2 linked regions of the Anaeromyxobacter diazotrophicus genome follow. The protein of the gene in region 2 interacts with the protein of the main gene of each other region in a pairwise test. Links are inferred from orthologs where the notes say so. Each region holds a gene or a part of one and is shown on either strand. Other genes may lie near its edges.

The links. Proteins that work in one complex are often made in the same cells at the same time.
Region 1: the proteins of selB (region 2) and serC interact in binary tests that used the Escherichia coli proteins (3 or more experiments, as listed by UniProt). The link is inferred for Anaeromyxobacter diazotrophicus from one-to-one orthologs.

What each region holds. Positions count from the first base shown.
Region 1 is NZ_BJTG01000006.1:327,508-334,273, reverse strand. Bases 1,104-3,963 are described here. They hold serC (3-phosphoserine/phosphohydroxythreonine transaminase), read right to left. Parts: upstream 3,168-3,963; coding sequence 2,040-3,167; downstream 1,104-2,039. Other genes in these bases: HWY08_RS14370 (efflux RND transporter permease subunit), read left to right, coding at 3,301-3,963; HWY08_RS14380 (universal stress protein), read right to left, coding at 1,474-1,941; HWY08_RS14385 (PfkB family carbohydrate kinase), read left to right, coding at 1,104-1,487. In the rest of the region: HWY08_RS14390 (ABC transporter substrate-binding protein), read left to right, coding at 1-614; more of HWY08_RS14385, read left to right, coding at 636-1,103; more of HWY08_RS14370, read left to right, coding at 3,964-5,793; HWY08_RS14365 (DUF3047 domain-containing protein), read left to right, coding at 5,790-6,530. UniProt on the Escherichia coli protein: Catalyzes the reversible conversion of 3-phosphohydroxypyruvate to phosphoserine and of 3-hydroxy-2-oxo-4-phosphonooxybutanoate to phosphohydroxythreonine. Is involved in both pyridoxine and serine biosynthesis.
Region 2 is NZ_BJTG01000008.1:1,466-9,332, forward strand. The notes cover bases 257-3,151. They hold selB (selenocysteine-specific translation elongation factor), read left to right. Parts: upstream 257-678; coding sequence 679-2,625; downstream 2,626-3,151. Other genes in these bases: HWY08_RS16040 (phosphoribosyltransferase), read left to right, coding at 257-659; HWY08_RS16050 (GAF domain-containing protein), read left to right, coding at 2,622-3,151. In the rest of the region: more of HWY08_RS16040, read left to right, coding at 1-256; more of HWY08_RS16050, read left to right, coding at 3,152-5,417; HWY08_RS16055 (sigma-54-dependent transcriptional regulator), read left to right, coding at 5,414-6,823; HWY08_RS16060 (NADH-quinone oxidoreductase subunit N), read right to left, coding at 6,837-7,867. UniProt on the Escherichia coli protein: Translation factor necessary for the incorporation of selenocysteine into proteins. It probably replaces EF-Tu for the insertion of selenocysteine directed by the UGA codon. SelB binds GTP and GDP.

The DNA.
Region 1 (6,766 bases), on a different replicon or contig from region 2:
CGAAGACCATGCGCCGCTACCGCTACGACCCCGGCCAGGTGCTCCGCGTCGGCTACAAGCGGAACACCCAGGACGTGACGGACGCGGTGCGGACCATCCGCCAGCACGCCCCGCGGCTCAAGGCGGTGGTGATGGTCGCGACCTACAAGGCGGCGGCGCGCTTCATCGAGAAGGTGAAGGAGTCCGGCGCTCCGCTCGTCTTCACCAACGTCTCCTTCGTCGGCTCGAACGAGCTGGCCGAGGAGCTGATGCCGCTCGGCCCCCGCTTCGCGGAGGGCGTGATCGTGACCCAGGTCGTGCCGCTGCCGACCTCCGCCGCCACCGCCATCCTCCGCTACAAGGACCTGCTCGCGCGCCACGCGCCGGGAGAGCGCCCCGACTTCGTCTCGCTGGAGGGCTACCTGGCGGGCACGCTGCTGGTGGAGGGCCTGAAGCGCGCCGGGAAGAACCTCACCACCGACACCCTGGTCGACGCGCTGGAGAGCATCCGCGGGCTCGACCTCGGCATCGGCGTGCCGCTCTCGTTCGGCCCCTCCGAGCACCAGGCCTCCCACAAGGTATGGGGGACCGTCCTCGACGGCAGCGGGACCTACAAGACGCTGGACCTGGAGTAGCGCGCCGGGCATGAGGACCTCGTGACGCGCGGGGTCCTGCGGCTGGCGGTGGTCGGACACGTCGAGCACGTGACCCTGGGGCGCGTCCCGGCGCTGCCGCCTCCCGGCGGCATCGCGCACCTCGCCGCGCCCCGGACCTTCGCCGGCGGCGGGGGCGGGGTGGCGCTCCTGCAGCTGGCGAAGGCGCCGGCCGAGGTGCACCTCTTCACGGCGCTCGGCTCGGACGAGGCGGCGGGCGAGGTCGCGGCGGCGCTGCGCGGCGCCGCGGCCACGGTCCACGCGGCGCGCCGCGCCGGCCCGCACACCCGCGACGTCGTCCTCGTGACCCCGGACGGCGAGCGCACCATCGTCGTCGTGGGCGAGCCGCTCCACCCGCGGGCCGAGGACCCCCTGCCCTGGGAGCTGCTCGCCGCCTGCGACGCGGTCTACTTCACCGCCCAGGACCCCGCGGCGCTGCGGCGCTGCCGCGCGGCCCGGCGCCTCGTCGTCAGCGCGCGCCGGCGGGAGGCGCTGGCGGCCTCGGGCGTACGCGCCGACGTGGTGGTGGGGAGCGCGGTCGACCCGCGCGAGGCGAGCCGGCTCGCCGACTACCCGGTCCCCCCGGGCGCGCTCGTCCTGACCGAGGGCCCGGCGGGCGGGCGCGTCGAGCGCGCGGACGGGACGGTGGAGCGCTTCCCGGCGCCGCCCCCGGCGCGCGTCACCGGCGCCGCCTACGGCGCGGGCGACAGCTTCGCCGGCGCGCTCACGTTCTTCCTGGCCTGCGGGCTCCCGGTGGTCGAGGCCTGCGCCCGCGCCGGGCCCTACGGGGCGGCGGTGCTGGCCGGCCTCGACCCCGGCGCGGCCCAGCTCCCGCTGGTGCTCACACCAGCTTGAGCGCGGCCGCCGCCGGGTCCGCCTGCCTCACGGTGAGCACCGGCACCGGCGAGGTCTGGACCACCTTCTCGGCCACGCTGCCGAGGAGCGCGTGGGCGAGGCCCCGCCGGCCGTGCGTGCCCATCACGATGAGGTCGGCGCGCTCCTCCTCCGCGGCGGCCACGATCTCCTGCCAGGGCGCGCCGAGCTTCACCAGCGCGCGCGGGTGGACGCCGTCGCGGTCGGCCCGCGCCACGAGCCGCTCCAGCGCGCGCTGCGCCTCCTCCACCAGCGGCGAGGCGAGGTCGCCTCCCGCCTCGCACATGGCGGCGGCGGCGTAGCCCCCGAGCTCGCAGACGTGCACGACCGACAGCGCGGCGTTCATGCTGCTCGCCATGTCGAGCGCCACCTGGAGCGCGCCCGCCGAGGAGCCGTCGAGATCCGTCGCGAAGAGGATGTGCCGGAACGCGCCCATGGCTCCCTCCTGCGCAGGGATCAGACCACTGTCCCTCGTTCAAGGGGAGCCCTCGGGCTGCGGTATGGCGTCGCGCACCCCCCCTCGACAGGGGGATCTCAGGCGCCGCGCGCGAACTCGCCCATGAAGGCGATGAGCTCGTCCACCCAGGCCGGCTCCACCGCGTTGTAGGTCGAGACGCGGATGCCGCCCACCGAGCGGTGCCCCTTGAGCCCGACCATCCCGCGCTTCTTCGCCTCGGCCACGAACCGCTCCTCGTCCTGCTCGGAGGGGAGCCGGAAGACGACGTTCATCACCGAGCGGCTCTCCCGCTCGACCGGCGAGCGGTAGAAGGACGCGTGCTGGTCGATGGCGGCGTAGAGCTTCTGCGCCTTCAGCCGGTTGCGCTGCTCCATGGCGCCGAGTCCGCCCTGGCCCTTCAGCCAGGCGAGGACGTTGCGGATCATGTAGATGCCGAAGGTGGGCGGCGTGTTGTAGAGCGACCGGTTCTCGGCCGGCGTGCGGAGCTGGAAGATCTTGGGGATGTCCTTGCGACCGCGAGCGACGAGCTCCTTCGAGACGATCACCACCACCACGCCCGACGGCCCGATGTTCTTCTGGGCGCCGGCGTAGACGAGCCCGAAGCGCGCCGGGTCGAACCTCCGCCACAGGAAGTCGCTCGACATGTCGGCGATCAGCGGGACGGCGCCGGGCGCGGGGAACGGCCGGCCCGGGTCGACCTCGTACTGCACGCCGTGGATGGTCTCGTTCGAGGTGACGTGCACGTAGGCCGACTCGGGGTCGACCTTCACCTCCGCCGGGCGCGGGACGCGCGTGTAGCTCTTCTCCTTGCCCTCGCCCACCCCGGTGGAGCACGAGACGCGGGCGGCGCCGCCCAGCATGGCGGTCGCGACCTTCGCCTCGGAGAAGGCCTTCTCGCCCCAGGCGCCGCTCACCACGTACTCTGCGGTGCGGCCCTTCTCCACCAGGTTCATCGGGATCTGCGCGAAGAGCTGCGAGGCGCCGCCCTGCACGAAGAGCACCTCGTGGCTGTCGGGTACGCCGAGCAGCTCGCGGAGGAGCGCGATGGCCTCGTCGTGGACCTTCTCGTACTCCTTGCCGCGGTGGCTGTGCTCCATGACCGACATGCCGCTGCTGGCGAAGTCGACGAGCTCGTCGCGGGCGCGCTCGAGCGCGGGCAGCGGGAGGGCGGCGGGGCCGGCGTTGAAGTTCTTGACGCGGTTCATGGGGACCTCGTTCGGTGGGAGCCGGGAGCTTAACGCAGTCCCCGGCGCCGATCTCGACCCTCGCGCGCCGCCCCTCTACGGGCGCGCGCGCCCGTGGTACGAAGTCCGGCAGCCCGGAGCCTCCCCGACGCCCATGACCCAGCCGCCGCGCCCTCCCCTCCTCGACCGGCTCACCGCGTCCTCGCTGCGGCACCCGTGGCTGTACCTCGGCACCGCGCTCGCCCTCGCCGTGGGGAGCGGGCTGCTGGCCTCGCGGCTCGAGGTCCGCTCGAGCTTCGCGGAGCTCCTCCCCTCCGACGTCCCGAGCGTGCGCCTCCTCCACGACCTCGTCCGGCGGGTCGGCGGGGACGGCACCGTGCTCGTCATGGTGGAGGCGGTGGCGGGCCCGCAGGACCTCGCGCGCGCGGAGGCGATGGGCAAGCTCCTGGCCGACGACTACCTCGCCTACGGCCCGGGCGTGATCCGCTCGGTCGAGTGGAGCATGAAGCCGGTCGAGTCCTGGTTCGGCGACCACTGGCCCATGTTCGTGCCGCTCGAGGACCTGCAGCGGGCGCGCGACGCGCTCCGCCAGGAGAAGGCCCGGGCGAAGGCGCGCCTCCTCGACCTCGGGCTCGACGACGCGCCCCCGGAGCCGGTCCGCGCGCTCCGCGCCGGCCCGCTCGCCGACGTCCTCGACCCCTCCAAGCCGACGCCCCGGGAGCAGGTGGCGAAGCGCTTCGCCCGCTACCGCGACGGCTACCTCGTCCACCCGGACGGGCGCTCCGTGACGATCGTGGTCCGCCCCACCGGCACGAGCCTCGGGGTGGCGGAGACGCGCGCCCTGCTCGACCGCATGCGCGCCACCGCCGACGCGCGCCTGAAGGAGCCGGCCGGCCAGCACCTGCGGGTTGGCTTCGGCGGCACCTTCCCGGCGCTGCTCGTGGAGTACGAGTCCATCATCCACGACGTCGGCTCGACGTTCCTGTTCGTGTTCGCGCTCGTCCTGACCTCGCTCGTGCTCTTCTTCCGCGACCTGCGCTCGGTGGCGGTGCTGGCGGTGGCCATCCTGGTCGCGATCGCGATCACCTTCGGGATCACCCGCCTCGTCATCGGCTACCTCAACACGCAGACCGCGTTCCTCGGCTCCATCGTGGTGGGGAACGGCATCAACTACGGCCTCATCTACCTGGCGCGGCTGAACCAGCTGCGGCGGCGCGGGATCGGCCTCGAGCCGGCCTGCCTGGAGGCGGCGCGCGACGCCGCCAAGGCCACCCTGCTCGCCGCCATCGCCACCAGCGTCTCCTTCGGCACCCTCATCCTGGCCGCGAACCGCGGCTTCAGGCACTTCGGGTTCATCGGCGGCATCGGCATGACGCTGTGCTGGGTGCTCACCTTCGCGCTCGTCCCGGCGCTCATGCAGCTCCTCGAGCGGGTCCGGCCCTGGCGCGCCGCCCCCGGCGCGGCCGGCGGCCCCCCCGGGCGCGCCGTGCCCTCCTGGCTGGAGCGGGCGTTCGCCCGGCCGCTCCTGGTGACGGTCCTCTTCGGGGTCGCGACGCTGGCCGCGGGCGGGTACTTCGTCTCGCGGCTCGGCACCGTCGAGGAGACGAACCTCGCGAACCTGTCGAACGACGTGCGCGGGGACCCCGAGGCGGCGCGCGACGCGGCCCGCGCCAACGCCGCCACCGGGCGCTCCAACGCCGGCGCGATCGCGCTCCTGCCCTCGGAGGCGGACGCCGACGCCTACTGCCGCGTCGTGCGGGAGCGCACGGCGGAGCGCCGACAGCAGGGCATCGTCGACGGCTGCGAGACGCTCGCCAGCGTGGTCCCGGAGCACCAGCCGGAGAAGCTGGCGCTGCTGGCCGAGCTCCGCGCCGGCCTGAGCCAGGCGACGCTGGAGGCGCTCCCGCCCGCCGAGGCGGCCCGGGCGCGCGCCCTCCGCGCCGACCTGGCCCGCCAGCGGCCCATGACCGTGGCCGAGGCGCCCGCCAGCCTCGTCGACCGCTTCCGCGAGCGGGACGGCACCGTCGGGCGCATCGCCTTCGTGCGCGCCTCGGGCGACGCCAAGCTCGAGCTCGCCCAGAACATGTTCGCCTTCGCGTCGCTGGTGCGCGGGGTGCCCGTGGGTGGGCGGACCTGGGACGCGGTCGGAGAGAACCTCATCTTCGCCGACCTCCTCTCGAACGTGCAGCGGGAGGGGCCGGTGACCACCCTCCTCTCGTTCGCGGGAGTCTGCCTGCTCGTCGCGCTGTTCTACCGGCGCTGGCGGCTCTCCAGCCAGGTGCTGACCTCGCTCTTCGCGGGCGCGGTCCTCATGGCGGGGGTCGGGACCCTCATCGGGCTGAGGATCAACGTGTTCAACTTCATCGTCTTCCCCATCACCTTCGGCATCGCGGTCGACTACGGCGTGAACGTGGCCGAGCGCGCCGAGCGCCGCGGGGACGTGCTCGCCGCGCTGGCCGAGGTCGGGCCGGCCGTCGCGCTGTGCTCCTGGACCACCGTGGTCGGCTACGGCTCGATGATCTTCTCGCTCAACAAGGCGATCCGCTCCTTCGGCTGGTACGCGATGATCGGCGAGCTCACCACCATCGTCGCGGCCCTGGTGCTCCTGCCGGCGATCGCGATCGTCCGGCGGCGGGAGCACGCGTGAGGGCCCCCGTGCGCGGAGGCGGCCGGGCGCTGGCCGCGGCGCTCGCGCTGGCGGCGTCGCCCGGGCTCGCGGCTGGCCCGGCGCCCGAGGCCCCGCCGCCCGCGGACGGCGCCGTCGCGCCTCACGGGAGCGGCGCGCCCGAGGACCCGAAGGCGCTCCGGGTCGACGTGCGCGACTTCCAGGTGGTGAAGAACGACTCCGGGCCGATCAACTACTACACGGTGGTGGCGGACGCGGACGGCGAGTACCTCCACGGCTCGTACGTGCCGCCCATGGAGACGACCGTGCTGGCGTGGACCATGCCCGACCGGCTGCGCCGCTCGGCCGCCCGGGTGCGCTGGCGCTGGCGCGCGGCGATCCTGCCCGTCGGCGGCAACGAGTGCGTCTCCGGCAAGAACGACTCCGCCGCCGTGGTGTACCTCACGTTCAAGCGCGGCTTCCGCTGGTACGCGCTCAAGTACGTCTGGAGCACGGTCGGCCCCTGGCGGGCGACCTGCGACCAGCGCCGGAACCTGGTGAACGCGCAGGACACCATCGTCGCGGAGACCGGCGGGCCGGTGGGGGTGTGGCGCACGGTCGAGGTCGACCCCCTGGCCGAGTTCCGGCGCCACTTCGACGCGGGGCGCAGCGGGGCCGAGGCCCCCGAGTTCATGGGCATCGGGGTCATGAGCGACGGCGACCAGACGCAGAGCCCGAGCGCCGCCGACTTCGGCGGCTTCGTGGTCACGCTGCGCTGACCGCGCCACCGCTCGCGCCGGCGCCTCGCCTGCACGAAGGGTGAAGGTCCCGGGGCGCGGCGCCGCCCGCCGCTCCGCGGGCGCCCCGGCCGCAGATCCCCTCGATCGCGGCTCCCCGCGCGGTGGGCGGGGGTGCGCTGGGCACCGCAACCAGGGCATCGACGTCAGAATTGACCCGCGATTGGTCTGACATGGATGCCCCAGTGCTCAGAAAATCTGCTGGGACAGTCGCCAAC
Region 2 (7,867 bases):
CGAAGACCCCCGCCGCCAAGGCCGCTCGCCGCCCTCGCGCCACCGCCCGTGCCGCGGTGTCCTCTCCGCCGCGCCGGAAGCCCGCGCCGCGCCGTCCTCGCGCCGAGCAGCCGCTCGGGGTCGGGGTGGGCGACGCGTTCGCGGTGCAGCGCCTGCAGGTCCCCGCCTCCCAGTCGCGCGCCCGGCCGGACGAGCGGCTCCGCGAGATCGGCTGGGCCGAGTTCGGCGACATCGCGCGCGAGCTGGCGGAGCGGATGGAGCCGGAGTTCAAGCCCGACGTCGTGCTCGGGGTGGTGAACGGCGGCGTGTTCCTGGGCGGCGCCATCGCCAGCTACTTCCGCGCCGAGTTCCGCCCCATCCGCGTCCGCAAGTACGGCCGCCGCTCGGTGGCGCAGGCGGTCATGGCCCTGCGCGGGAAGAAGGTGCTGGTGGTGGACGACGTCACCGTGAGCGGCCAGACCCTGGGGGCGGGCCGCGTCACCGCCGAGAAGGCGGGCGCCCGCGACATCCGCACCGCGGCCATGGTGGTGCGCCCGGCCGGCCACCACGCCGACTTCTTCGCCCTGGAGACGGAGGAGCTCGTCGTCTTCGGCTGGGACTACCAGCTCCACGGCGGCAGCGGCGAGCCCGGCAGCGACCCGGGCGAGGTCGGGGTGTGATCTCCCGGTTCAGGCGCGAATGAAGCGGATCGTCCTCGGGACCGCGGGGCACATCGACCACGGCAAGACCGCGCTGGTGAAGGCGCTCACCGGCGTCGACACCGACCGGCTCCGGGAGGAGAAGCGCCGCGGGATCACCATCGAGCTCGGCTTCGCGCACCTGGCGCTGCCGGACGGCACGGTGGCCGGGGTGGTGGACGTCCCCGGCCACGAGCGGTTCGTGCGCGCGATGGCGGCGGGCGCGGGCGGCATCGACCTGGTGGTGCTGGTGGTCGCGGCCGACGAGGGCGTCATGCCCCAGACGCGCGAGCACCTCGACATCTGCCGGCTGCTCGGCGTCCCGCGCGGCGTGGTCGCCATCACCAAGTCCGACCTGCTGCCGGAGCTCGGCGCCGACTGGCTGCCGCTGCTCGAGGCGGACGTCCGCGCCGCCGCGAAGGGGACGTTCCTGGAGGAGGCCGCGCTGGTCCCGGTCTCCGCCCGCACCGGCGAGGGGCTGCCGGCGCTGGTGGCCGAGGTGGCCCGGCTGGCGCGGGAGGTGCCGGAACGCCCCGCCGACGGCCCGCTCTTCCTGCCGGTGGACCGGGCCTTCTCGCTGAAGGGGTTCGGGACCGTGGTCACCGGGACGCTGCTCTCGGGCGCGGTGGCGGTCGAGGACGAGGTGGTGCTCTCGCCGCCGGCCCAGGGCCAGGGGCGGCTGCGGGTGCGGTCGGTCCAGGTCCACGGGCAGCCGGTGCAGCGCGCGCTCGCCGGCCAGCGCACGGCGGTGAACCTCCCCGGCGTCGAGGCGCAGACCATCTCGCGCGGGCAGGCGCTGGTGCACGCCGGGGTGGTCCCGCTGAGCCACGCGCTGGACGTCGAGCTGACGCTGCTCGCCGCCGCGCCGAAGCCGCTGCGCCACCGCGCGAAGCTGCTGCTCCACGTGGGGACGGCGCAGGTGCAGGCGGCGGTGTCGCTGCTCGACCGCGCCGAGCTCGCGCCCGGCGCGACCGCCCTGGCGCAGCTCCGGCTGGCGTCGCCGGCCGCCGCCCTCCCCGGCCAGCGCTTCATCCTGCGCGGGTTCGCGGTGCTCGAGGGGCGCGGCAAGACGCTCGCCGGCGGGCGGGTCCTGGCGGTGGCGGTGCGGCGCCGGCGGCGCGGCCGCCCGGCCGAGGTGGAGCAGCTCGAGGCGCTGGCGAAGGGCGACGTCGAGGCGCGGCTCACGGCGGTGCTCGCCAGCGCCGGCCCGGCGGGCCTCGCCGCGGACGCGCTGCTCGGCCGAACGGGCCTCTCGCCCAAGGCGCTGCAGGGCGCGCTCGAGCGCCTGGGGGCGAAGGGCGGCGCGGTCCTCTTCGACCGCGAGAAGCGCGCCTACGTGGCCGGCGAGGTTGCGCGCGGGCTGGCGGCCCGGCTGGTCGAGGCGGTGAAGGCGTTCCACGCCTCGCACCCGCTCGCGACCGGCATCTCGCGGGAGGAGCTGCGCGGGCGGCTGCCGCCGGTCACGGACGCCAGGCTCTTCGCCCGCCTGCTCGCGCAGCTCGTCGAGAAGGGCGAGCTCGTCACCGAGGCCGATCAGGTGCGCCTCCCCACCCACCGCGCCGCCAGCGGCGCGGCCGGCGGCGCGCTCAAAGCCACCGTGACCGCAGCGCTGGTGAAGGGGGGTCTCACCCCGCCCTGGCTGTCCGAGCTGCCCGGCCTCGCCGGCGCCGCGCCGGAGGAGGTGGCGGCGGTGCTGAAGCTGCTGCTCGCCGAGGGCGCCGCGGTGCGCGTCTCCTCCGAGCTCTACTACGACGCGGGGGCGATCCACGGCCTGCGCGAGCGGCTGGTGGCGCACCTCGCGGTGCGCCGGGAGATCACCACCCAGGAGTTCAAGGAGCTCGTCGGCGCGACGCGCAAGCACGTCATCCCGCTGGCCGAGTACTTCGACCGCGAGAAGGTCACGCTGCGCGTGGGCGACAAGCGGGTGCTGCGGGGCGAGGGGCGGTGACCGCGGTGCCGCCGGGCGAGGGCGAGCTGGCCGCGCTCCAGGCGCGCAACGCCGAGCTGGCCGCCCTCAACCGGGTGGCGGAGGCGGCCGGCGCGGCGCCCGACCTCGAGCTGTTCCTCGCGCGCGCCGGGGAGGAGGCCTCCGCGCTGCTCGGCGCCCCGGTGGTGGGCTTCTTCCTCCTCGAGCGCGACCGGCGCGAGGCGGTGCTGCTCCACCTGCACGGCGGCGACGAGGCCGACCGCCGGCGGCTCGGGCGCGCTCCGGTCACCGGCAACGTCTTCGAGTCGGTGGGCCTGGGCGGGCAGGTGCGGGTGCGCCAGGTGGCGGAGCTGCCCGGAGCGCTCCAGGAGCTGCTCGCGCCGCTGCGCCTCGCGACGGTGGCGAGCACGCCGGCGCGCTTTCGCTCGAGCACGGTCGGGGTGCTCTCGGCGGGCTTCCGCGAGCCGCGCTCGCCCGAGGCCTGCCGCACCGACCTGCTGGAGGCGCTCGGCGCGCACTTCGCCTCGGCGGTCGAGACGCACCGGCTGCTGGGCGACCTGCGCGGGCGCGTGGCCGAGCTGACCCTCCTCAACGACATGGCGGTGGCGACCGCCACGCTCGACCCGGTGCTCCTGCTCGAGAACGCGCTCCGCCGCACCTCGGCCACCTTCCGCGCCGAGACCGCCGCCGCCTACCTGCTCGAGGCGGGCGAGCTCCGCCAGACCGCCTGCCTCGGGGTCTCGGCCGAGACGGCGGCCCGGACGTCACGGCTGCCGCTCGGCAAGGGCCCCGCCGGCCAGGCCGCCGCCGAGGGCAAGATCATCCATCACCCGGAGCTCCGGCCGGCGAGCCCCGGCCAGGCCTGGATGCGCGACCAGGAGGGCGTGCACGCCGCCGTCGGCGTCCCGCTGCTCGCGAAGGACCGCGTGCTGGGCGCGTTCGTGCTCGGCCGCCGGCGGCCCGAGCCGTTCACCGACGGCGAGCTCTCGCTCCTCACCGCGGTGGGCGTGCAGCTCGGGGTCGCGGTCGAGAACGCCCGCCTGTTCGCGGACACCCGGCGCCGCGTGGCCGACCTGGAGGCGGTCAACGCGCTCGCGCTGCGCGTCTTCGCGACCGCGCCGGGCGACGCGCGCCGGCTCCTCGAGGAGGCGAGCCAGGAGATGGCCCGCGCGCTCGCGGTCCGGTCGGTGGTGGTGCTGCAGCTGGACCAGGACGGCGAGGGGCTGACCGGCGTGGCCGGCTTCGGGACCCCGCTGCCGCCGGCGCAGATCGCGATCCCGCTCGCCCGCAGCGACCTCGTCCGGCGCGCGCTCGGCGCGTGCGAGCCAGCGTGGGGGCTGCAGGTCATCGACGCGCCCCGGCCGGGCGAGATCGCGCCGCCGCCGCTCTCGGTGCTGCTCGTGCCGCTCTCGGCGCGCGGGGCGACGCGCGGCGTGGTGGCGCTCGCCGACGGCCCGGAGCGGCGCTACAGCGAGGCGGAGATCGCGCTCGCCCTGGCGCTGGCGGGCGAGGCGGCCATGGGGCTCGAGAACGCGGAGCTCTACGCCGAGGCGCGGCACCGCGTCGAGGAGCTGTCGCTCGTCCACGAGGTAGGCCGCTCGCTCGTCGCCACCCTGGAGCTGAGCCAGGTGCTGGAGGCCGGCGTGCGCAACCTGGCGCGCATCGTGGACGCGCCCGACGGGTACCTGCTCCTGGCGGACGCGCAGCGCGACCGGATGGTGGTCCGCGCCGCCTCCGGGAGCGGCGCGCGCCTCGTCGGCCACGGCATCTCGCTGCGCCTCCAGCACAGCTTGTCGCGGCTCGTCTACGAGCAGCGGACGCCCATCGCCATGGCCGACGTGACCCAGGACGTCCGCGTCGACGCGGAGCTCAAGACGCTCACCGGCGCGCGCGCCTACCTGGGGCTGCCGCTCGTGGTGCGCGAGCGGCCCATCGGCGTGGCGCTCATCGCCGAGACGCGCGGCCCGCGCCGCTTCACGCCGGCCGAGGTCGAGCGCGCCACCGCCATCGCGAACCAGCTGGCGGTGGCGGTGGAGAACGCCGGGCTGTACGAGGACCTGCGCCGCTCCTACGCCGACCTGGCGCGGGCCCAGGACCAGCTCGTGCGGCAGGAGAGGCTGGCCGCCCTGGGCGAGCTGGCGGCGGTGGTGGCCCACGAGGTCCGCAACCCGCTGGGCGTGGTGTTCAACTCGCTCGGCTCGCTGCGGCGGCTGGTGCCGCAGCGCGGCGACGCGCGGATGCTGCTCGACATCGTGGGCGAGGAGGCGGAGCGGCTCAACCGCATGGTGGGCGACCTGCTCGACTTCGCGCGGCCGTCGCGGCCGACCGTGCGCGCGGAGCCGCTCGCGCCCGTGGTCGACGCCGCCCTGGCGGCCGCCCTCGGCGACGGCGGCCGCGGGGTGCGGGTCGAGCGCGAGCTGGCGGACGACCTGCCGCCCGTCCCCATGGACGCGCGCCTGCTGCGGCAGGCGGTGCTGAACCTGGTCCTCAACGCAGCCCAGGCCATGGGCGGCGCCGGGACGCTCACCGTCCGCGCCCGGGCCGAGGAGGGGGGCGTGGTGCTGGAGCTCGGCGACACCGGCCCCGGGATCCCGGAGGACGTGCGCCACCGTATCTTCGAGCCCTTCTTCACCACCAAGGCCACCGGCACCGGGCTCGGCCTGGCGGTGGTGAAGCGCATCGTCGACGACCACCACGGCCGCATCGAGACGCGCCCCGGCCCGCAGGGCGGCACGGTGTTCTCGCTCCGCCTGCCGATCCGCCCGACGTCCCCGTTGAAACCGGACGCCGGTTCGGCCGAGGATGAGCCATGAACGAGGCGGCAGCCGACGCGACGCGGGCGCAGCCGCTCGAGGCCGGGGGAGCGGGCCGGGTGCTGGTCGTGGACGACCAGCGGAACATGCGCGCCACCACCGCCCTCCTGCTGCGCGAGGCGGGCTACGCCGTGACCGAGGCGGAGGACGGCGCCGCCGCCGTCCAGCGGCTCGGCGCGGAGCAGTTCGACGTGGTGCTGACCGACGTGCGCATGGGCGCGGTGGACGGCATGGAGGTGCTGCGGGCCTCGCTCGAGGCCGCGCCCACCGCCCAGGTCATCGTGATGACCGCCTACGGGACGATCGAATCGGCGGTGGAGGCGATCCGGCGCGGCGCCTACGACTACATCGCGAAGCCGTTCAAGGAGGACGAGCTGCTCCTGCGCGTCGCGAAGGCGATGGACAAGCGGCGGCTGCTCGGCGAGGTGAGCCTGCTCCGGCGCGACTTCCGCGCGCGCTACGGGCTCGAGCACATCGTGGGCCGCTCCGCGGCGCTGCGCGAGCTGCTCGACCGCGTGGTGCGGGTCGCGCCCAGCGACGCGACCGTGCTCGTCACCGGCGAGTCGGGGACCGGCAAGGAGCTCATCGCCCGCGCGCTGCACGCCGCCTCCCGCCGCCGCGACAAGCCGTTCGTGCCCATCAACTGCGCCGCCATCACCGAGACCCTGCTCGAGTCGGAGCTGTTCGGGCACGCCCGCGGCGCCTTCACCGGCGCCACGCGCGCCCGGCGCGGCCTCTTCGAGGAGGCGGACGGCGGCACGCTCTTCATCGACGAGATCGCCGAGACCGCGCTCGGCTCGCAGGCGAAGCTCCTGCGCGCCATCCAGGAGGGCGAGATCCGCCGGGTGGGCGAGTCGCTCTCGGTGAAGGTGGACGTCCGTGTCATCGCCGCCACCAACCAGAACCTCAAGGCCGCCGTGGCCGAGAAGCGCTTCCGCGAGGACCTGTACTACCGGCTCAACGTGGTGCCGCTGCGCATCCCCCCGCTCCGCGAGCGGCGCGAGGACATCCCGCTCCTGGCCCAGCGCTTCCTGGAGGGGTTCGCGGAGCGCACCGGCGAGCGGAAGTCCCTCTCGCCGGAGGCGATGCAGAAGCTGCTCGGCTACCCGTGGCCCGGCAACGTGCGCGAGCTCGAGAACATGATCGAGCAGGCCGCCGCGCTGACGCCGCACGCCGTGCTCTCGGACGCGGACATCCACTTCGAGCCCGCCCCGGAGGTGCCCGGCGCGAGCGCAGCCCAGACCCTGGCCGGCGCGGTCGAGGCCGCCGAGCGGCGCGCGGTCGAGGCGGCCCTCAGCCGCTGCGGCGGCGACCTGGGCCGCGTCGCGCGCGAGCTCGAGGTCTCGCCGACCACCCTGTGGCGCAAGATGAAGGCGCTGGGCCTCCGGGCGCGCGACGGGGGCTAGCGGGCCCCTCCCGCTACTGCGTCAGCATCGACGCGGCGCGGGCCAGGTCGGCGATGGGGCCGGGGCCGATGCCGAGCACCACCACCGCCACCGCCGAGGCCGCCAGCGCCACCGACAGGGCGGGGCCGAGCGCGAGCGCGCCCTCCTCGCCCGCCTCCGGCGCGCGCATGTACATGTAGACCACCACGCGCAGGTAGTAGTACGCGCCGAGCGCGCTCGTCAGGACGCCGATGATGGCGAGCCCGTACGCCTGGGCGTTGATGGCGGCCTTGAAGATGAGGAACTTCCCGACGAACCCCGCGGTGGGCGGGATGCCGGCCAGCGACAGCATGAACACGGCCATCACGAAGGCGAGGCCCGGGCGGCGGCGCGCCAGGCCGGCCAGGCGCGACAGGTCCCAGGCGTCGGCGGGCTCGGCCCGGACGTCGGTCCGCTCCACCGCGCCCACCACCGCGAACGCGCCGATGACGGTGGCGGTGTAGGCGGCCAGGTAGAAGAGCACGCTCGACAGGGCGCTCTCGCGCGCCCCGGCCGCGCCGGCCGAGACCACGCCGACGAGCAGGTAGCCGGCGTGCGCGATGGACGAGTACGCCAGCATGCGCTTCACGCTGCGCTGCGGGACCGCCAGCAGGTTGCCGAACAGCATCGTCAGCACCGCCAGCGCCGCGGCCACCGCGCCGAAGCGGGCCGAGCCCATCACCGCGCCGCCCCACACCGCCATGAGCACGCGCACCAGCACCGCGAACCCGGCCGTCTTCACGCCCGCCGCCATGAAGGCGGTCACCGGGGTGGGCGCGCCCTCGTAGACGTCGGGCGTCCAGAGGTGGAACGGCACCGCCGCGATCTTGAAGGCCAGGCCGGCGCCGACGAGGCCGAGCCCGATGACGAGCAGCGCGCCCGAGCCGCGGGCGAAGTCCGAGAAGAGGGTGGAGCCGGTCACGCCGTAGACGAGCGCCGTCCCGTACAGCAGGAGCGCCGAAGAGAAGGCGCCCAGCACGAAGTACTTGAACGCCGCCTCGGCCGGCTTGCGGCCGCGCCGCATGT